DNA from 2 places in the Microbacterium sp. SCPM-O-B-15248 (M128) genome. Region 2 is predicted to be linked to the other one. Evidence: predicted binding sites of a transcription regulator. Region 2 holds the regulator's gene; the other holds the start of a gene.
The links. The regulator HspR, encoded in region 2, represses chaperone genes until heat shock. The targets are predictions, from matches to a motif close to AAGTTGAGTCNNNNNGACTCAACTT.

Region 1: a site for HspR is predicted at 1,711-1,735, ahead of AC3E6M_RS06310 (ATP-dependent Clp protease ATP-binding subunit). Genes of this name have one in related genera too.

Annotation. Positions count from the first base shown of each region.
Region 1 covers NZ_JBYQLI010000003.1:200,104-210,515, forward strand. Annotated here, with positions in the region: gene AC3E6M_RS06300 (EI24 domain-containing protein) at 1-732, opposite strand, end outside; gene AC3E6M_RS06305 (hypothetical protein) at 793-1,626, shown strand; gene AC3E6M_RS06310 (ATP-dependent Clp protease ATP-binding subunit) at 1,751-4,279, shown strand; gene AC3E6M_RS06315 (LLM class flavin-dependent oxidoreductase) at 4,472-5,353, shown strand; gene AC3E6M_RS06320 (LLM class flavin-dependent oxidoreductase) at 5,350-6,126, shown strand; gene AC3E6M_RS06325 (DoxX family protein) at 6,168-6,575, shown strand; gene AC3E6M_RS06330 (RecQ family ATP-dependent DNA helicase) at 6,601-8,256, opposite strand; gene AC3E6M_RS06335 (ATP-dependent DNA ligase) at 8,440-10,038, shown strand; gene AC3E6M_RS06340 (MDR/zinc-dependent alcohol dehydrogenase-like family protein) at 10,043-10,412, shown strand, end outside.
Region 2 covers NZ_JBYQLI010000001.1:444,126-454,537, forward strand. Annotated here, with positions in the region: gene dcd (dCTP deaminase) at 1-79, shown strand, start outside; gene AC3E6M_RS02115 (hypothetical protein) at 199-897, opposite strand; gene AC3E6M_RS02120 (MarR family winged helix-turn-helix transcriptional regulator) at 1,004-1,519, shown strand; gene AC3E6M_RS02125 (MFS transporter) at 1,811-3,193, opposite strand; gene AC3E6M_RS02130 (DEAD/DEAH box helicase) at 3,332-5,077, shown strand; gene dnaK (molecular chaperone DnaK) at 5,364-7,235, shown strand; gene AC3E6M_RS02140 (nucleotide exchange factor GrpE) at 7,247-7,852, shown strand; gene AC3E6M_RS02145 (DnaJ C-terminal domain-containing protein) at 7,861-8,856, shown strand; gene AC3E6M_RS02150 (heat shock protein transcriptional repressor HspR) at 8,924-9,361, shown strand; gene AC3E6M_RS02155 (potassium channel family protein) at 9,462-10,271, shown strand; gene AC3E6M_RS02160 (hypothetical protein) at 10,347-10,412, opposite strand, start outside.

The sequences.
Region 1 (10,412 bases), on a different contig from region 2:
CCCCGCCCGTTCACCGAGGGCCGCGTGCGTCCAGAGCGTGCTGCCGGCGACGGCGGCAGGCATGACGGCCACGGCACCGAGCGGGATGAGGAAGCACAGCTGCGTCGCCACCCCGAAGCCGAGTGCCCGGGCACGGTTCTCCCGCAGCACCGCTCGGCGGGCGCGGCGGTCGAGGCCGCGCGCCGCGAGGGAGCGGGACGTGAGTTCGTCGGCGAGCAGCCAGCCGGTGAGGAGCAACCCGGCCGTGAACCCGAGCACTCCGCCGACCACGGGGATGAGACCGAGCAGCCATGCGGCGAGCGCGGTGAGGGCGCCGCGGGCGATCAGCCGCACAGCGTCGGCGATCGAACGCCAGAACCCATAGTCGCTGTCCGGGACGCGGCCGAGCGCGGTCAGCTCGGTGGCACGCCAGATCCGGTCGTAGAACGGCTCGCCCACGGTCAGGGTCACGGCGGTGAACGACACGATCGCAAGGAACGCGGCCGCGCCGAACGAGGCCACCCCGATCGCGGTGCGCAGCACGGTCGCCCACAGCGGGTCCCAGTCGTCGGCGAACGGCGTCCAGTCGTCGACGACGTTGCCCAGCAGGACGGCCCAGGCCACGAGCGCGGCGCCGAACACGAGACCGACGAGGAATCCGGGGATGAGTCCGAGAGCCATGGCGCCGGGGGAGCGGCGCCACTGACCGAGTCCGCGGAGGAGCAGGCGGGCGCCCTGGAGGAACTCATGCATGTCAGAAGTCTCGCAGGGCGTCGCGGGGGCCGCGTCGGAGGTCGCTGACAGGATGTGGACATGCGCATCCGCACCACCTCCACGCAACGCACCTACCGGTACGTGCGGCTGACGATCCTCGGCGCCACGCTGTTGCTCGGCGTCGCGATCGGTGTGCAGGGGGTCGTCGGGGGTGGGCTGCCGTCGGTGAGCGCGTCGTACTACACCCCAGCCGGCCCGATGTTCGTCGCGTCGCTGTTCGTGGTCGCCGCGGCGTTCCTCGCCCTGTCCGGTCGCAGCGTCGAGCAGGGGCTGCTCGACATCGCCGCCGTGCTCGCCCTCGTCGTGGCCGTGGTGCCCACGACGGTGTCGTCGCCGGTGTGCGGCTCGGCGACGTCGTGCGTCCTCCCGGCGGTGCTGCCAACGGTCGCGAACAACGGCATCGCCGTGGCGTCCGTCGTCCTCCTCGGTGTCGTCGCGGCGATCGTCCTCGCCGTCGTGCAGGGCACGTTCTCGCGCGGAGTCGCGGCGACCGCGAGCGTCGTCGCCGCGCTCACGGTCGGGCTCGCCGTGTGGGCGGGCGTCGACCCGGCGTCGTTCCTCGCGCTCGCGCACAACGCCGCGGCCGTGGCGTTCTTCGTCGTCATCGGGGCGGTCGCCGTGGTCGCCGCCTGGCGCCCGCAACGGGCGCCGCGGCGGTTCCGCCGGGCGTATGCGGTGGTGGCCGGCGGCATCCTCCTCACCCTCGTCGGGCTCGGCGTGGTGCTGGTCGCGGCCGTCGCGGGTGCCGAGGTGTCCGCCCCGGTGCCGTGGGTGCTCATCGGCGAAGCGGCCGCTCTCGTGTTCTTCGCGGCGTTCTGGGCGGTGCAGACCGTGGAGCTGTGGAACGATCCCGATCCCCGACTGCGGCTCTGAGCGTGCGACCGGCGGCGGGGAACGCACCCGGGAATATCCTCGGAGCCTCGCCGTTGAACTTGATACGCGGTCGCTCAAGTATCAAACTTGAGCCGACTCCACTCACGTATCACAGGAGACGGAATTGCCCGAAGATGTCACCCCCGGCGCCGGGGACAACGGCGCTCAGTCGTTCGACGAGTTCCTCGCGCGCTACCTCGCGGGGGAACGCGCTCGTGCCGAACGTTCCATCGACCTGAGCCGGTTCCTCAGTTCGCGGACGCAGGAAGCCCTGCAGCAGGCCGGCCGCTACGCCCTCGGTCGCGGACAGCGCGAACTCGACGCGCTGCACGTGCTGCACGTCCTCGTCGGGCAGTCGCCCGCGCGTGAGGCCGTCACCCGGCTCGGCGCCGACCCGGCCGCGATCGCGCGCGCCGCCGAGAGCCGCCTCCCGGCCGCGGGTCCCGCCGCCGACGTCGACGGCGCGGTGGTCGCCGGTTCGGTGCAGCGCGCGCTGTTCCACGCCTTCCAGGTCGCCCGCGCCGCGGGCTCGACCTACGTCGACCCCGACCACCTGTTCTTCGCGCTGGTCCTCGCGCAGGACGCCCCCGCCGGGCAGATCCTCGCGCAGGCGGGTGTCACCGCCGAGGCGCTGACCCAGGGCGTGCGCGAGACCGTCGTGGGCGGCGACGAGGTCACGGGTTCTGCCCCGACGGCATCCGAGACCCCGAACCTCGACCGCTTCGGCACGGATCTCACGGCCCTCGCCCGCGAGGGACGCCTCGACCCCGTCATCGGCCGTGCCGACGAGATCGAGCAGACGATCGAGATCCTCAGCCGCCGTACGAAGAACAACCCCGTGCTCATCGGCGAGGCCGGCGTCGGCAAGACCGCCGTCGTCGAGGGACTCGCCCGCGCGATCGTCGAGGGCGGGGTGCCCGAGCAGCTGCGCGACACCCGGGTCGTCTCGATCGACCTCGCGGCGATGCTCTCCGGCGCCCGCTACCGCGGCGACTTCGAGGAACGCTTGACCCAGACGATGGACGAGATCGCCGCGCAGTCCGGAAAGCTCGTCGTGTTCATCGACGAGGTGCACACGATCGTCGGCGCCGGAGCCGGCGGCGAGGGGGCCATGGACGCCGGGAACATCTTGAAGCCGCGCCTGGCCCGCGGTGAGCTGCACCTCGTCGGCGCTACCACGCTCAAGGAGTACCGCACGATCGAGAAGGACCCCGCCCTGGAGCGGCGTCTGCAGCCCGTTCGTGTGGGTGAGCCTTCCCTCCCCGACGCGGTCGAGATCCTGCGCGGCCTGCGCTCGGCCTACGAGGAGCACCACGCCGTGACCTACACCGACGACGCCCTGCGCGCCGCGGTCGAGCTCGGCGACCGGTACCTGCCCGACCGCGTGCTGCCCGACAAGGCGATCGACCTCATCGACCAGGCGGGGGCGCGGCTGCGTCTCAAGCTCGGGGTGACGGTGGACACGTCCGCCCTCGTCGAGCGTCTCGCGAGCCTCGAGGCCGACAAGAACGCCGCCGTCTCGGCCGAGCACTACGAAGAGGCGTCGCGACTGCGCGACGAGATCGCCGCGGTGCAGACGCGCCTCGACGAGGCCACGAGCGCCCCGCGCGCGGCAGCCGTCGTCGATGAGCCCGAGATCGCCGCGGTCATCAGCCGGGCCACCGGCATCCCGGTCTCTCGCCTGACCGCGTCCGAGCGCGGACGCCTCGCGCACCTCGAGACCGAGCTCCACGCCCGCGTCATCGGACAGGATGCCGCGGTCACGGCGGTCGCGAAGGCCGTGCGCCGGAACCGCACGGGCATGGGCGACGAGCACCGGCCCGTCGGCTCGTTCCTGTTCCTCGGGCCCACCGGCGTCGGCAAGACCGAGCTGGCCAAGGCCCTCGCCGGCTCGCTGTTCGACGACGACTCCGCCGTGATCCGCTTCGACATGAGCGAGTTCGGGGAGCGGCACACCGTCTCGCGCCTCATCGGTGCCCCTCCGGGATACGTCGGGTACGACGAGGCCGGCCAGCTCACCGAGCGGGTGCGCCGGAACCCGTACTCCGTCGTGCTGTTCGACGAGATCGAGAAGGCCCACCCCGACGTCTTCACCCTGCTGCTGCAGGTGCTCGACGACGGACGCCTGACCGACGGCCAGGGGCGCACGGTCGACTTCCGCAACACCGTCATCGTGATGACCTCGAACCTCGGCAGCGAGGTGCTGGCATCCCGGTCGGGAGCGATCGGCTTCACCACGACCGGCCACGAGTTCGCCGACGACGACCTGCGCGACCGCGTGATGGGCAAGCTGCGCGAGGCCATGCGGCCGGAGTTCCTCAACCGGATCGACGACATCGTGATGTTCCGCAAGCTCGAGAAGGAGCAGTTGCGCGACATCGTCCGTCTGCTGCTGGACCGCACGTCGAAGCGGCTCGCGTCGCGCGACGTGGCGATCGAGGTGACGGATGCCGCGGTCGACCGCCTCGCCGAGGTCGGCCACGAGCCCGAGTACGGTGCGCGCCCGCTGCGCCGGGTGATCCAGCGCGAGATCGACGACCGGATCGCCGACTTGTTCGTCTCCGGCGACCTCGTCGACGGGGGAGCGGTGACGGTGGATGCCACGGCATCCGGGTTCGTCGTCCGGGCCACCGTCGAGGCGCTCGCCGCGTAAGGCCCTGGGCCCCCGGAACCTTCGGGTTCCGGGGGCCCGACCCTGTCTGCGCCCGGCGGGTTCGCTGGCACAACTCCTGCAGGTCACGGCGTTCTGGGTCCTGGCCGCGGGTCCGGACGCATGCTGCAGGAGTTGTGACGGATGCCGTGGCGCCCCTGCCGTGATGTCGGAGGTTCACGGCAGAGTAGGGGGATGAGTCGTATCGGCACGATCTTCAGCCCGTACCCGCATCCGCCCGAAGAGCTGCGCGAGGCCGCGCGCGTCGCCGAGGGCGAGGGCGTGCCCGAGCTCTGGCTGTGGGAGGACTGCTTCCGCTCCTCGGCGTGGGCTGCGGCTACGGCCGCGCTCGCCGTGACCGACCACCTGCGCGTCGGGGTGGGCATCGCGCCCTTCCCGCTGCGCAACGTCGCGGCCTCGGCGATGGAGGTCGCCACGATCGAGCGGATGTTCCCGGGGCGGCTGCTCCCGGGCTTCGGGCACGGTGTGCAGGACTGGATGCGGCAGATCGGCGCCAAGGCCGCCTCGCCGCTCACGCTCATGCAGGAGCAGCTGCCGGCCCTGCGCGGACTCCTCGCCGGAGGCACGGTCAGCGCCGAGGGCCGTTACGTGCGGTTGCGCGAGGTCACGCTCGACTGGCCGCCGGTCGTCGCCCCGCGCGTATACGCGGCGGCCGAAGGGCCGAAGACCCTCCACCTCGCCGGCGCGGTGGCGGACGGTGTCATCCTCGACAGCCGACACACGGTCGCCGAGATCGCCGAGGCGGTCTCCACGGTGCGGGCGGGATGGGCCGAGGCTGGGCGCGAGGGCAGCCCCGACGTCGTCGCGTACGTCCTGACGGCCTTCGGTCCGGGGGCGTCCGAGCGGGTCGCGGCGGTACTGAAGGACCTCCCGGATGCCGCCGACCGCGCCCTGGCGGGATCTGTCGGAGAGGTCGCCGAGGGCGTCGCGCGGTTCCAGGCGGCCGGAGTGGACGACGTCGTGCTGCTCCCCACCGACGACGTCGACCTGCACACGTTCCTCGCCGGCGTCGGTCAGGTCGCCGTCGCGCTCCCCGCCGCCGGAGGCGTCTCGTGAGCGACGGGGTGCTCTCGCTGGGGGTCGCGGGGTCCCTCGGCCCCGAGGCGATCGCCGCCATCGCCCCGGCGGTCGAAGAGGCCCGGTTCCACACGCTCTGGGTGAACGACACCCCCGACGGTGACGCGCTCGCAGCTCTCGCGGCGGCCGCCCGCGTGACGGATCGCCTGCGGCTTGCGACCGGCGTCATCCCGGTCGATCGCCGCCCCGCCGACGAGATCGCCGCGCATGCGGCATCCCTCGACCTGCCGTTCGACCGCCTGACGATCGGCATCGGCTCGGGAATCGCCCGCGAGGGGGCGCTCGCGCGCGTCCGCGACGCCGTCGCGGTGCTGCACGGCGCCGGGCTGCCGCGCGTGCTGGTCGGGGCCCTCGGGCCGAAGATGCGGCGGACCGGCGCCGAGCACGCCGAGGGGGTGCTGCTCAACTGGGTGCCGCCCACCGAGGCACACACGCAGGCCGAGGCCCTCCACGCGCTCGTCCCCGCGACGCACGTCGCCGTCTACGTCCGCACCGCGATCGCGGCAGCCGCGCGCGAGCGCCTCGACGCCGAGACCGCGCGCTACGCCGCGTTCCCGAACTACGCCGCGAACTTCGCGCGGATGGGGGTGGATGCCGCCGACACCACGATCCGCGACGTCACCGCACTGGACGGCGCGGTCGCGGCCTATCGGGCGGCGGCCGACGAGGTCGTGCTGCGCGCGATCGTCGCGGAGGACACGGTCGAGGCCTACCTCGAGTTCGTGCGGCGGACGGGGCCGGGGCGGGGCTGACGACGGCCCGAGCCCTCTGCGGCGGATGACAGACTGACCGGATGCCACGACGTCGAGGTCTCACCGTCCGTTTCGTCGCGCGCAGCGTGCTCGCCCTTCTCCTGATCGGGGCCGGTGTCAGCCATCTGACCTGGGGACGCCGCGGATACCGCATCGTCGTGCCGGACTGGGCCACGCGGGCGCTGCACACCGACAAGGACGCCATCGTCGTGGCATCCGGAGCCGCCGAAGTGCTGCTCGGGGTCGGCCTCGTCGCTCTGCCGCGCGAACGCCGCCGCGTCGGTGCGGTCGTGGCGGCGTTCTTCGTGGCGGTGTTCCCGGGGAACGTGCACCAGTGGCGCACGGGACGTTCGGCGCCGGGCCTGAGCACAGACCGGGCGCGCTTCGTGCGGCTGTTCCTGCAATTGCCGCTCGTCGTCTGGGCCTGGTGGGCGACGCGCGAGCGCTGATCCGCGGCGCCCACGACCGCCCGGGCTACGCGGCGTCGCCGAGCTCGAGGATGCCGCGGTCGAAAGCCGCCCGGGCGAGCACCTTGTAGCCGTGGTCGGGGAAGAACACCGTGAGCCGATCGGCCTCGACGGCCATGACGGTGCCCGTGCCCCACTCGTCGTGCTCGACGACGGAGTCCACGCGCACCGTCTCCACATCGGGGTCGATGGCCGTCACGGCAGCGGGCTCTGCCTCCGTCGGGGCCGCGTCGCACCGGTCGCACCTTCCGCAGCGCTCCTCCGCCGCGACCCCGAAGTACTCCAGCAGCGCGCGGCGACGGCAGCGCACCGTCTCGGCGTAGCCCCGCATGATCTCGATGCGCGACGCGCGGATGCGCTCCTCGGCCGCGTCGCGCTCGCGCACCGCGGCGACGGCGTCGCCGGCTGTGGCATCCGTGTCCGCCAAGATCCCCTCGGGGCCTGACACCGCCAGTCCACTCGCGACGAGCTGAGTGAGGACACGGCCGATCGCCCGGGTCGAGCGTCCGCTCTCCTCCGCGATCTCCTTGGCCCGCATCGGTGCGTCGGCGCGCCGCAGGACGTCCCAGACGCCGGCGATGTCCGGACGTGCGCTGTGCCCGCCGGCGAAGAACGAACGGAGCGAGAAGTCCTCGGTGCGATAGTGCAGCACGGCCCGAGCCGGCTCTCCATCGCGGGCGGCGCGTCCGATCTCCTGCGCGTACGAGTCCAGCGACTCGGTGACGTCGGCGTGCACGACGAGCCGGACGTCGGCCTTGTCGACGCCCATCCCGAACGCCGAGGTCGCCACGACGACGTCCAGCTCTCCGCCCCGCCACGCGGAGTGCACGTCGTCGCGCTTCTTCTGCGCCATGCCGCCGTGGTACGCCGCGGACCGGAGTCCCCGGTCGGCGAGCTCGGCGGCGTACGCGTCGGTCTCCTTACGGGTGGCCACGTACAGCAACGTCGGGCCGTCGGCATCCCCCACGTCGTCCAGGACGGCGCGGCGCTTGTCGGCGTCGTGTTCGTGGCGTCGCACGGCCAGACGGATCTCGGGGCGGTCCATTCCGCGCACCTCGAGGTGCGGGTCGCGCATGCCGAGGCTCGCGACGATGTCGTCGCGGACGGGACTCGAGGCTGTCGCCGTCAACGCCAGCACCGGGGGATGACCGAGAGCCTCGACGGCGTCGCCGATGCGCGCGTACTCGGGACGGAAGTCGAACCCCCACGCCGACACGCAGTGTGCCTCATCGATGACGACGAGCCGCACGTCGGACCGCTGCAACCGACCGAACACCTCGGGGTTCGCCAGTTGCTCCGGCGCGAGGAAGACGTATACCGGGTCGCCGCTCTCGATCGCGGCCCAGGCGGCGCGGCGGGCCCGCGCCCCGGTCCGCGAGTTGAGCGCGACGGCCGCGGGGGCGTCCGGAGCCGCGTCGATCGAGTCGATCTGGTCGCGCTGCAGCGCCAGCAGCGGAGAGACGACCACGGTGACTCCGCCCAACTCGCATCCGGCGATCTGGTACACCGCGGATTTACCCGCTCCGGTGGGGAAGACGACGAGCGTGTCGCGACCGCTCACGACGGCGTCGATCGCCTCCGCCTGGCCCGGGAGGAGCGCGTCCCACCCGAACACCTCACGGGCGGTGCGAGCGGACTGATCGGCGGTGGCGGGAGCGTTCACGGGACCTCGTTCGTCGGTTTCTGGAGATCCAGCACACTCCAGCGGGTCGGCCGCAGACCGGGGCTTGCGGAGCTGAGGCGCGTGTGTTCTCGACCGGGCGTTCCACGCGGCGGACGGAGTGGCATCCCCGGCGCGCGAGCGCAAGCCACCGGCGATGTCGGAGGGGGATGCCAGGATGCCGACATGCTCTTCGGCGATCTGCAGGCCGCGCTCGCGGCGGTGACGGCCACGCGCTCGCGCCTCGCCAAGGTCGAGGTCCTCGCCGAGGCCCTCGGCCGACTCGCCCCCGACGAGATCGTGCCGGCGGTGGGCCTGCTCACCGCCGCGCCCCGCCAGGGACGTCTCGGCGTCGGTTGGCGCACGCTGGCAGCGCGCGCCGGCGAGCACGCCGACTCGTCCCGGCTGACGATCGGCGACATCGACGCGGCGTTCGCGCGGCTGGTCGCGATCTCGGGCGGCGGGTCGGCCGCGGCGCGCACGGCTCTTCTCGACGACCTGGCCGCACAGGCGACGGCGGACGAGTGGGACCTGCTGGTCCGGATCATGACGGGTGAGCTGCGCACCGGTGCACTCGAGGGCGTGCTCCTCGACGCCGTCGCGCGCGCCGCCGACCGAGATCCGCTCCTCGTGCGTCGGGCCGCGATGCTGTCCGGCGACCTCGGCGAGACGGCCGCGGTGGCTCTGACGGGGACGCCGGAGGATCTGGCATCCATCGGTCTCGTGGTGGGCCGCGGCGTGCAGCCGATGCTGGCCTCGACCGCCGCGTCGGTGGCCGACGCGCTCGCGATCGCCGGTCGAGCGTCGGTGGAGTACAAGCTCGACGGTGCGCGCGTGCAGGTCCACCGTCACGCCGACGAGGTGCACGTGTACACGCGCACGCTGGCCGACGTGACCCACCGCGTGCCCGAGATCGTCGCGCTCGTCCGCGAGCTCCCGGTGACCGACGTGATCCTCGACGGCGAGACGCTCTCGCTCGACGACGACGGGGCGCCGCGCCCGTTCCAAGAGACGATGGCGCGGTTCGGCGCCGAGACGGCGCGCGAGATCGCGCTGCAGCCTTGGTTCTTCGACGTCCTGCACATCGACGGGCGCGATCTCGTCGACGAGCCCCTCGTGGTCCGCCGGGCGGAACTCGACCGCATCGCCCCCGACGCGCGGATCCCGGCGATCGTGACCGACGATCCCACCGAGGCCGACGCGTTCGCCCGTGCGGCTCTGCAGGCCGGTCACGAGGGTGTCATGGTGAAGGGCCTCGATGCCCCCTACACCGCGGGACGCCGTGGCAAGAGCTGGCTCAAGGTCAAGCCGGTGCACACGTTCGATCTCGTCGTGCTCGGCGTCGAACGCGGATCCGGGCGGCGCGCGGGCTGGCTGTCCAATCTGCACCTCGGGGCTCGGGATCCGGGCGGGGCGTTCGGGGATCCCGGTGGTTTCGTCATGGTCGGGAAGACCTTCAAGGGCCTCACCGACGAGCTCCTGCGGTGGCAGACGGCCCACTTCGCCGAGCGCGAGATCGGTGCCGCTCCCGGCGGGATCCGCGTCGCCCCCGACACGGTCGTCGAGATCGCGATCGACGGTGTCCAGCGGTCCTCGCGCTACCCGGGCGGTGTGGCGCTGCGGTTCGCGCGCGTCAAGGCCTACCGGCCCGACAAGCCGGCGGCCGAGGCTGACACGATCGACACGCTCCGCGCACTTCTGCCGGGCGCCGGTGCCCCCATCGGGCCGGAGACGGACGAGGCGGATGCCGCCGACGATGCGGGCGCCAGGCCCGGGGAAGGGTGAGGCGATGAGTCGTGCTCCGTGGCTGGATGGAGAACTCGAGTACCGCAGCTTCGGCACACCGGGCGCGCCCCGCGCGGTGCTCGTGCTGCGCACGGGCGACGTCTCGACGATCGATCCTGACGTCCGCATCACGTCGGGGTTCGACGTCCGGATCGTCGCGGTGGGTCTGGACGCCCCCGAGCTCGAGGACCCGCCGGCGTTCGGCGGACAGACGCCCGCGGGTCTGACCGTCGACGCCCTGCGGACACTGCTCGAGCGCGAAGCGCTCGGCACAACGGTGGGGGTGGTGGGCGAACGGTCCGCCGGGCCGATCGCCATTCACCTGGCAGCCGCGATGGGTGATGTCGTCGACCGACTGGCGATCGTCGGCGTCG
Region 2 (10,412 bases):
TCCGACCGCGTCGCGCTCGGCGCTCAACTTCCACCGCACCGACGTCGGCACGAGCGACGCCGGCGCCCCCGGCCGCTGACCCGCGCCTGCGCGGCCCCGCGCTGCCGCGCCCGTCGCGCGGCCCCGCCGATAAACGCTGCCCCGAGCGAGACACGCCATCTCGCGGCGTGTCTCACTCGGTTGAGCGTTTATCGGTGATCACTCGGATGTCGAGGACTCGCGGCCGCGACTGAACCCGGCGTCGAAGCCGCGTTCGTAGGCGCGCTGCGCCGCACGGTGACCGCGCTCGCCGTGGCCGTGGTGGCCGTGCTCGCCGTGCCCGTGGCCGTGCTCGCCGTGTCCGCGGTGTTCCGCGTCGTGCTCGCCGAAGGCGTCGGGCCCGAAGCCTCGGCGCATGCCCGACCCGAAGCCGGGGCCGAAGCCGCCGCGCATGCCGGGGCCGAATGCCGGGCCGAAGCCGGGGCCGAAGCCGCCGCGTCCGCGTGGGCCGAACCGACGCTCCTGGGCGTCGTCGATGCCCATCGCCTCGGCGACCGCATCGAGCGAGGCGACGAGTCGCTCCAGCTCTTCGGCCGGGACGTCGGACAGGAGCGCCGCGCGATCGGCATCCATTCGATCGAGGATCTCGCGGCCGGTCGCGGTGAGCGCCCAGCCGTCGTCGGTGCGCTCGATCCACCCGCGCTCGGCGAGGGCGGTGACGCGTTTGCCTCCGCGGGCGATCCGATCGCGGATCCACGGGGAGTCGACGCGCCCGTCGATCACGCCCAGGATCAGCGCGGTCTTCGGGTGGAGGTCGCCGTCGCGCAGCTGCGCGAACAGGCGGTGGTGCAGCGCGGAGCCGACCGTCGTGAGGCGGTGGGCGAGGCTGCGGGGATCCAGAGGTGTGGAGGTGTTCATGGGAGGTCCTTTCGTGGCGGGAGATCCGCCGATACATGTCATGTGACAACGGATGTACTGTGACATGTATTCCGAATGCTTGTCAAGCGACATGTAAAATCCGGATGTGACCACCGATCCTGCCGACGACATCGCCGCCGCGCTCGCCCAGTTGCGGGGGCGTCGCCCGCGTCCGCCGTTCGGTCCCGGCGGTCCGCGCGGCCACGAGCACGAGCACCACGGGCACGGACGGCATCCGTTCCACGGCGGACCGCCCTGGGCCGACCCCGGCCAGGGCCGGTTCGCCGGAGTCGCACGCTTGCGCATGCTGGACGCGCTCGTCGCGGCATCCGGCCCGCTGTCCGTGAGCGAGATCGCCGAGGCCGTCGGCGTGGATCAGCCTCGCGCCTCACGCCTGGTTCAGCAGGGCGTGCAGATGCGCCTCGTCGAGCGCGAGCCCGACCCCGACGACGCCCGCCGCACCCGCGTCCGCCTCACCGCCGAGGGCGAGCGCCTCGTCTCGAGCGTCCGCGGGCGGCGACGGGATGCCGTGCGCTCCGCGCTCGAGTCCTTCACCGACGCCGAGCGCGCCGACTTCGCCCGTCTCCTGGCGAAATTCGCCGACGCCTGGCCGCGGGACTGAGCCCGCGGCATCCGGTTCGGTGCGCTCAGAACAGGGGATGCCGCGAGAACAGGGGGGGTTCGCGGGGTTTCGGCCTGTTCTGGGTGCATGGCCTGTTTTGGCCCCGGGCTGTCGGCCGCAGGACTGAGCCCGCGGCATCCGGTTCGGGATCGGTTCGCGTGCGAAACTCCTGAGAAATCGTCGGCACCGCGGCCGGCACCGGCGGGATTCCGCCGGTCCACGCGTGGTCGATGGCAGAAACTCAGGAGTTTCGCACGGCGGCGCGGGCCGCCCGCACCCCGGCCCCCCGCCTCAGCGAATCACGGCCCCGCGGTTGGGCACGCGGATCATCAGCGCCAGGCCCACGGCGAGGATCAGCACGATCCCCAGGATGCCGAGGCGCGTGTCGCCCGTGATCCCGACGAACAGCGCGAACGAGCCCGGCGCGAGGAACGACACGGCGCGGCCGGTCGTGGCGTAGAGGCCGAAGATCTCGCCCTCGCGGCCCTCGGGCGTCGCGCGGGAGAGATAGGTGCGGCTCGCCGACTGCACGGGGCCGACGAACAGCCCGAGGCCGAGCCCCGCGACCCAGAACGCGGGCTGCGACGTGCCGATGAACAGCACCGCGGAGCCGAGCACGATCAGTCCGATCAGCGACACCACGATCACGCGCTTCGGGCCGAAGCGGTCGTCGAGGCGTCCGGCGAACATCGTGCTGATGCCGGCGACGACGTTGGCGGCGACGGCGAAGTACAGCACCTCGGTCGAGGAGAATCCGAACACCTGCGCGGCGATGATCGCGCCGAACGTGAACACCCCGGTGAGCCCGTCGCGGAACACCGCGCTGGCGATGAGGAACATCAGCACCGGGCGGCTGTCGCGCCAGAGCGAGCGCAGCGTCCCCCACAGCACGACGTACGACTGGAAGAACCCGACCCGCACCTGTCGGTGCTGCGCCGGGATCTCGGGCACCCGCACGAGCACGGGGATCGCGAACACCGCGAACCAGACCGCGGATGCCAGCACGGCCAGCCGCACGTTCAGACCGCCGTCCTTCGACACGGCGAGAAGGCCCGCGGCATCCGGATTCCCGAACCCCTGGATGAACAGCACGAGCAGCAGGAGGAGGAGCACGATGCCGCCGACGTATCCCATGCCCCAGCCGAAGCCCGAGACGCGGCCGATGTTCTCGCGCGTGGAGACCTGCGACAGCATCGCGTAGTAGTTGACGCTCGCGAACTCGAAGAAGACGTTGCCGACCGCCAGGAGCGTCGCCCCGAGTATCAGGTAGGCCGGCGTGCCCTCGACGAACACCATCGCGGCCATCGCGAGCACGATCACGCCGGTGTTCACGCCCAACCACAGCTTGCGGCGCCCTGTGCCGTCGCTGCGCTGGCCGATCACCGGGGCCAGCAGCGCCACGAGGACTCCGGCGATCATCAGCGCGGTGCCGATGAGGCTGGCGTTCGAGGCGAGAGCCCTCACCAGCGCGGGGCCGTTCGCGTTGTCGCCGGCCGCAGCCACGATGGCCGGGTCGACGAACAGCGTGCTCGAGAGGTACGTGCTGAACACGAACGTCGTCACGACCGCGTTGAACGCCGCCGAGCCCCAGTCCCACAGCGCCCAGGCGAGGACGGGCCGTCGAACGTCGGTGGAAGGGGCGGATGCCGCGGAGGCGGTGTCGGGCGAGGACATGTCGCTCACGCTAGGACCCTTCGGTGAACGCGCGGATACGTCGGCCGCGGACGTGCCGACGTCGGCACGTCCGCTCAGGGTAGACCCTTCCGTGCCCTCAAGCGGCGGTTTCCCGGGGTGGCGCACTACCGTGGAGTCATGGCATCCGAAAACCCCGCCCCCTCCGTCGAGGCGGACACCGCCCCCGAGCAGCTCACGTTCGCCGATCTGGGACTGGATGCCGCTGTGCTCAAGGCCCTCAAAGACGTCGGCTACGAGACCCCGTCGGCCATCCAGGCCGCCACCATCCCCGTCCTCCTGCAGGGCCGCGACGTCGTCGGCCTCGCCCAGACCGGTACCGGCAAGACCGCGGCTTTCGCTCTGCCGGTGCTCTCGCAGATGGAGACCGGCCACAAGAACCCCCAGGCCCTCGTGCTCGCCCCCACGCGCGAGCTCGCGCTGCAGGTGTGCGAGGCGTTCGAGAAATACGCCGCGCACATCAAGGGCGTCTCGGTGCTCCCCGTCTACGGTGGCCAGGGCTACGGCCAGCAGCTCTCGGCCCTGCGCCGCGGCGTCGACATCGTGGTCGGTACCCCCGGCCGCATCATGGACCACCTCGACAAGGGCACGCTCGACCTCAGCGAGCTGAAGTACCTCGTGCTCGACGAGGCCGACGAGATGCTCAAGATGGGCTTCGCGGAGGACGTCGAGACGATCCTCGCCGACACCCCGTCCGACAAGCAGGTGGCGCTGTTCTCGGCCACCATGCCCGCGCAGATCCGCCGCATCTCGGCGCAGTACCTCAACAACCCCGAAGAGATCACGGTCAAGACCAAGACCACGACCTCGGCGAGCATCACGCAGCGCTACCTGGTGGTGTCGTACCAGCAGAAGATCGACGCCCTCACGCGCATCCTCGAGGTCGAGAACTTCGAGGGCATGATCGTCTTCACCCGCACGAAGAACGAGACCGAGACGGTCGCCGAGAAGCTGCGCGCCCGCGGATACACCGCGGCCGCGATCAACGGCGACGTCGCCCAGGTGCAGCGCGAGCGCACCGTGAACCAGCTGAAGTCGGGCAAGCTCGACATCCTCGTCGCCACCGACGTCGCCGCGCGCGGTCTCGACGTCGAGCGCATCAGCCACGTCGTCAACTACGACCTGCCGATCGACACCGAGTCGTACGTGCACCGCATCGGTCGCACGGGCCGTGCCGGCCGCACCGGCGACGCGATCAGCTTCGTCACCCCGCGCGAGCGCCGCATGCTCACCGCGATCGAGAAGGCCACGCGCCAGCCGCTCACCGAGATGACGCTGCCGAGCGTCGACGACGTCAACGCCACGCGCCTGACGCGCTTCGACGACGCGATCACCACCGCCCTCGAAGACACCGCCGCGATCGCAACGTTCCGCGACGTCGTGGCGCACTATGTCGCGCACCACGACGTTCCCGAGGCCGACGTGGCGGCGGCGCTCGCCGTGGTGGCGCAGGGCGACACTCCTCTCTTCATGGAAGAGGAGACCATCTCGCAGCCGCGCTTCGACCGCGACCGCGACCGTGCGCCCCGCGGGGGTGGGGACCGCGAGGGCGGCCCGCGCCGCGAGCGCGACGGGCGCTTCGCGACGTACCGCATCGCGGTGGGGCGCCGGCAGCGCGTCGAGCCGCGTCAGATCGTGGGCGCGCTCGCGAACGAGGGCGGCCTGCGCCGCAACGACTTCGGCGCGATCCAGATCCGCCAGGACTTCTCGCTCGTCGAGCTCCCGGCCGACCTCTCGCGCGACACGATCGCCCGCCTCGCCGACACGCGCATCTCGGGCCAGCTCATCGACCTGCGCCTCGACCAGGGCGGCCGCTCCGCCAAGCGCAGCGACCGGCCGCAGCGCCGCGATCGCGATCGCGACTGACCCCGCGGCATCCCTCTGACGCCCTCGCGACCTGTGTGGTTGCGGGGGCGTCGATGCGTGGCCACGCGGTCGGGGCGTTCTGCGTGGCCCCGGGGCGTCGTGCGTGGCCCCCGGGCCACGGGCAAGAGCCCGAGGCGCCGCGCGGAAGTTGAGCCGATTCATATCAAGTCTGCTTGACGCGCCGGAAGTCCCGCGATAACCTTGAGTCATCGCGGCTCAACCCGCGAGCAGACTTCATCAACACCGAGTCGTGGCATCCGTCCGGCTCATGATCAAGGAGACACATATGCCCCGTGCAGTGGGAATCGACCTCGGTACGACCAACTCCGTCGTGAGCGTGCTCGAGGGTGGCGAGCCGAAGGTCATCGCCAACGCCGAAGGCTTCCGGACTACCCCTTCGGTCGTCGCCTTCACCAAGGACGGCGAGGTGCTCGTCGGCGAGACCGCCAAGCGCCAGGCCGTCACCAACGTCGACCGCACCATCTCCAGCGTGAAGCGCCACATGGGCACCACGTGGAGCTTCGACGTCGACGGCAAGAAGTGGACGCCGCAAGAGATCTCGGCGCGCATCCTCCAGAAGCTCAAGCGCGACGCCGAGGAGTACCTGGGCGACTCGGTGACGGATGCCGTCATCACGGTGCCCGCGTACTTCAACGACGCCGAGCGTCAGGCCACGAAGGAGGCCGGCGAGATCGCGGGCCTCAACGTCCTGCGCATCATCAACGAGCCCACCGCCGCGGCCCTCGCGTACGGCCTCGACAAGGGCAAAGAGGACGAGCTCATCCTCGTCTTCGACCTCGGTGGCGGAACGTTCGACGTCTCGCTCCTCGAGGTGGGCAAGGACGACGACTTCTCGACCATCCAGGTGCGTGCCACGGCCGGTGACAACCGCCTCGGCGGCGACGACTGGGACCAGCGCGTCGTCGACTACCTCATCAAGCAGTTCAAGGACACCACCGGTGTCGACGTCTCGGGCGACAAGATCGCCCTGCAGCGTCTGAAGGAGGCCGCGGAGCAGGCCAAGAAGGAGCTCTCGTCGTCCACGTCGACGAGCATCAACCTGCCCTACCTCTCGCTCACCGACTCGGGTCCCGTGTCGCTGTCCGAGACCCTCACGCGCGCCAAGTTCGAGGACCTCACCAAGGACCTCCTCGACCGCACCCGCAAGCCCTTCTCGGATGTCATCCGCGAAGCCGGCGTCAAGGTCGACGACATCGCGCACGTCGTGCTCGTCGGCGGCTCGACCCGCATGCCCGCGGTCGCCGAGCTGGTGAAGAAGGAGACCGGTCGCGACGCCAACAAGGGCGTCAACCCCGACGAGGTCGTGGCCGTGGGCGCTGCCCTGCAGGCCGGTGTCCTCAAGGGCGAGCGCAAGGACGTCCTCCTCATCGACGTCACCCCCCTGAGCCTCGGTATCGAGACCAAGGGCGGCATCATGACCAAGCTCATCGAGCGCAACACCGCCATCCCGACCAAGCGCAGCGAGACCTTCACGACCGCCGACGACAACCAGCCGTCGGTCGCGATCCAGGTCTTCCAGGGCGAGCGCGAGTTCACCCGTGACAACAAGCCGCTGGGCACCTTCGAGCTCACGGGTATCGCCCCGGCTCCCCGTGGCATCCCGCAGGTCGAGGTCACCTTCGACATCGACGCCAACGGCATCGTGCACGTGTCCGCGAAGGACAAGGGCACCGGCAAGGAGCAGTCGATGACCATCACGGGCGGCTCGTCGTTGCCCAAGGAGGACATCGAGCGCATGGTCCGCGAGGCCGAGGAGAACGCGGCGGAGGACAAGAAGCGCCGCGAGTCCGCCGAGACCCGCAACCAGGCCGAGACCCTGTCGTACTCGATCGAGAAGTTGATCAAGGAGAACGAGGACAAGCTGCCCGAAGAGGTCAAGACCGAGGTCCAGGGCGACGTCGACGCGCTCAAGACGGCCCTCGCCGGCGACGACGACGACGCGGTCAAGACCGCGTTCGACAAGCTCAACGCCAGCCAGGGCAAGCTCGGCGAGGCCATCTACGCCTCGTCGCAGGCCCAGGGCGAGCAGGCCGACCCCAACGTCGGTCAGCCCGGCAACGGTGAGACGCCGAACCCCGAGGAAGACGTGATCGACGCCGAGGTCGTCGACGACGAGCCGACCGACGACAAGAAGTAAGCGACAGAACCATGGCACACAAGGACGACGAACAGCCCCAGGGCTCGGGCGCCGGTCCTGACGAGACGACGGGGCCGGAGGAGAACACCTCCGGCCCCGCGCCGTCGGACCAGACCCCGGATGCCGAGGGCCTGACCATCGAGGACATCCTCGGTGCCGAGCAGACCGACGAGGCAGCCGCAGAGGGGGCGTCCTCCGACAAGGAGGCCTCGCTGCTGGTCGATCTCAAGCGCCTGCAGGCGGAGTACGCCAACTATCGTCGGCGTACCGAGGAGCAGCGCGAACGCGAGATCGAGCGCGCCAAGGGCGAGGCCGTGAAGGGCCTGCTGCCCGTCATGGACGACCTCGACCGCGCGGTCAAGCACGGCGACCTCGTCGAGGGCACCGCTTTCGCGGCCATCGGCGACAAGGTGCGCGCCGTGGCCGAGCGTCTCGGCGTGGTGTCGTACGGCGCCGCTGGCGAGCCCTTCGACCCGCAGCAGCACGAGGCCATCTTCCAGGCGCCCACCCCCGGCGTGACCGAAGCGACGATCCTCGAGGTCGTCGAGGTCGGTTACCGCCTCGGCTCGATCGAGCTGCGACCGGCCAAGGTCGTCGTGGCCGTGCCGGCCGAGTAGGAGGACGCATGGCGAGTCAGGACTGGTTCGACAAGGACTTCTACAAGGTCCTCGGCGTCGACAAGGGCGTGAGTGCAGCCGATCTCAAGAAGACGTACCGCAAGCTCGCGCGCCAGTACCACCCCGACTCGAATCCGGGTGACGCGAAGGCCGAGGCCAAGTTCAAAGAGATCAGCGAGGCGTACGCCGTGCTGAACGACCCCGAGCAGCGCGAGGAGTACGACCAGATCCGGGCCATGGGCTCGGGGGCGCGCTTCTCCGCCCCGGGATCGGGCGCCGGAGGCGGCTTCGACGACGTCTTCAGCCGCTTCGGTCAGCAACGCGGCGGTGCGTCGGGTCCCCCGCCCGGTGGGTTCGACGACTTCTTCTCGATGTTCGGCCAGCAGCCCGGTGGTTTCGGGTCGGGCCGGTTCGGTCAGACGACCGGCGGTTACCGCGGCTTCGGCGGTCCGCAGCGCGGTTCCGACGTGACGGCCCGGACGACCCTCGACTTCGTCACCGCCGCCAAGGGCGAGACGATCACGCTCCAGGGCGAGGACAACGTCCCGTTCAAGGTGAAGATCCCCGCCGGGGTGTCGGACGGCCAGAAGATCCGTTTGCGCGGACGGGGCCGCCCGTCGCCGGACGGCGGCGAGAGCGGCGACATCGTCGTGACGGTCGCGGTCCGCACGCACCCGGTCTTCTCGCGCGACGGCCTCAACCTGCGGCTCACCGTCCCGGTCACCTTCACCGAGGCGGCGCTGGGCGCGACGATCGAAGTGCCGACGCTCGGTGGTGACCCGGTGCGTCTTCGCGTCGCCCCGGGCACCCCGTCGGGCCGGGTGCTGCGAGTCAAGGGTCGTGGCATCCACTCGTCCAAGGGCACCGGCGACCTCCTCGCCGAGGTCCAGGTGGCCGTGCCCGACCACCTCGACGATGCTGCCCGCGAAGCCCTCGAGCGCTTCCACGCGCTCGAACCCAAAGAAAACCCCCGCGCCGACCTGATGTCCAAGGCGCGCCAGTAATGCCGGGCTCCTGGCATCCGCGATGATCGGATGCCAGGAGCAGGCGATCGACGAGAGAGGAGAGGCCGTGTCCGACAGGGAACTCGACGAAGACGCTCCGATCTTCGCGATCGCCGTTGCGGCGGAGCTGTCCAACATGCACCCGCAGACGCTGCGGCAGTACGACCGGCTCGGTCTGGTCGTTCCCGCCCGCACGCAGGGCGGGTCGCGGCGGTACTCCAGCCGCCACGTGCAGCAGCTGCGGGAAGTGGCGCGTCTCTCGAGCGAGGGGATGAGCCTTCCCGCGATCGCGCGGTTGCTGGCCCTCGAAGAGCGCGTGCACGAGCTCGCGCGACGCGTGAACGACCTCGAGCGCCAGCTCATGGCCGAGCGACAGTCGCGTCCGGGGGCGCGCGTGTTCGCCGCCGGGGCCACCGGGGCGGTCGTGACGCTGCGCCACGGGGCGCGCGTGCGCCGGGCGACCGACGTGGTCCTCTGGCGTCCGCACACCCCGCACGACGACTGAGCGGGGGATGACCGCGGGCGTTCGGCGAGGCGCTGTTCGCCCGGGATCACCCCGCAGAGGGTCGAGCGGCCGGCGGCATCCCGAGCCGTAAAGTTCATGCATGGGCTCGACCACGACAAGCGCTCCGGGTGAGGACGCGGCGGTGACCGCGGGGCCGTTCCGTCGCGCGGTCGCGGGCAGGAGGGGCGAGACGCGTGCGAGCGTCGCGTGGGGGCGTGCGACGTACTGGCCGCTCACCATCGCCGCCCTGGCCTTCCTCTTCGCCTACACCTTCCAGGTGATCGGCGACCTCGTCGGGGTGTGGTCGATCGTCTGCTCGGCGGTCGTCGCGCTGACGTGGGTCATGTTCATCACCGACTACCTCGTGCGTCTGTCGCTGAGCAGCCCGAAGCGGCGGTGGGTGCGCGCGCACCTCTTCGACGTCCTCGTCGTGATCCTCCCGACCCTGCGCCCGGTGCGGCTCCTCGGCGCGTTCACGCGGTTGGCATCCTTCAGCAAGAGCGTGGGCAGCTCTCTTCGCGCCCAGATGCTCATCTACGGCGCGGGTGTCGCCCTGCTCCTCATCTGGCAGGCGTCTCTGGCCGTCCTCTCCGCCGAGCGGCATGCGCCCGGGGCGAGCATCACGAGCTTCGGCAACGCCGTCTGGTGGGCGTTCTGCACGATCACGACCGTGGGCTACGGCGATTTCACCCCGATCACCGTGCAGGGGCGCGTCGTGGCGGTGTTGCTGATGCTCAGCGGCGTCGTGCTCGTGGGCCTCATCACCGCGACGTTCGCATCGTGGGTGCTCGAGCGCGTGACCCGCGGGCACGAGGACCAGCTTCCCGCCACCCGTGCCGACATCGAGCGCGTGTTGGCCGCCCTGCCCGCTCCGGTCTCGGACGGGAGCGTTCCGCAGAACCGCGGGTGACCGGGGGCGCGCGCGATGTCATGCCGCGGCAGCGGGCCGCGCCGATCGAGCGTCCGCGCCGATCGACGCGTCTGCTCAGGCCGGGTCGAGCCGGAGCACCGTCGCGGACTCGCCCACGCGCAGCTCGTCCACGACGCGGAG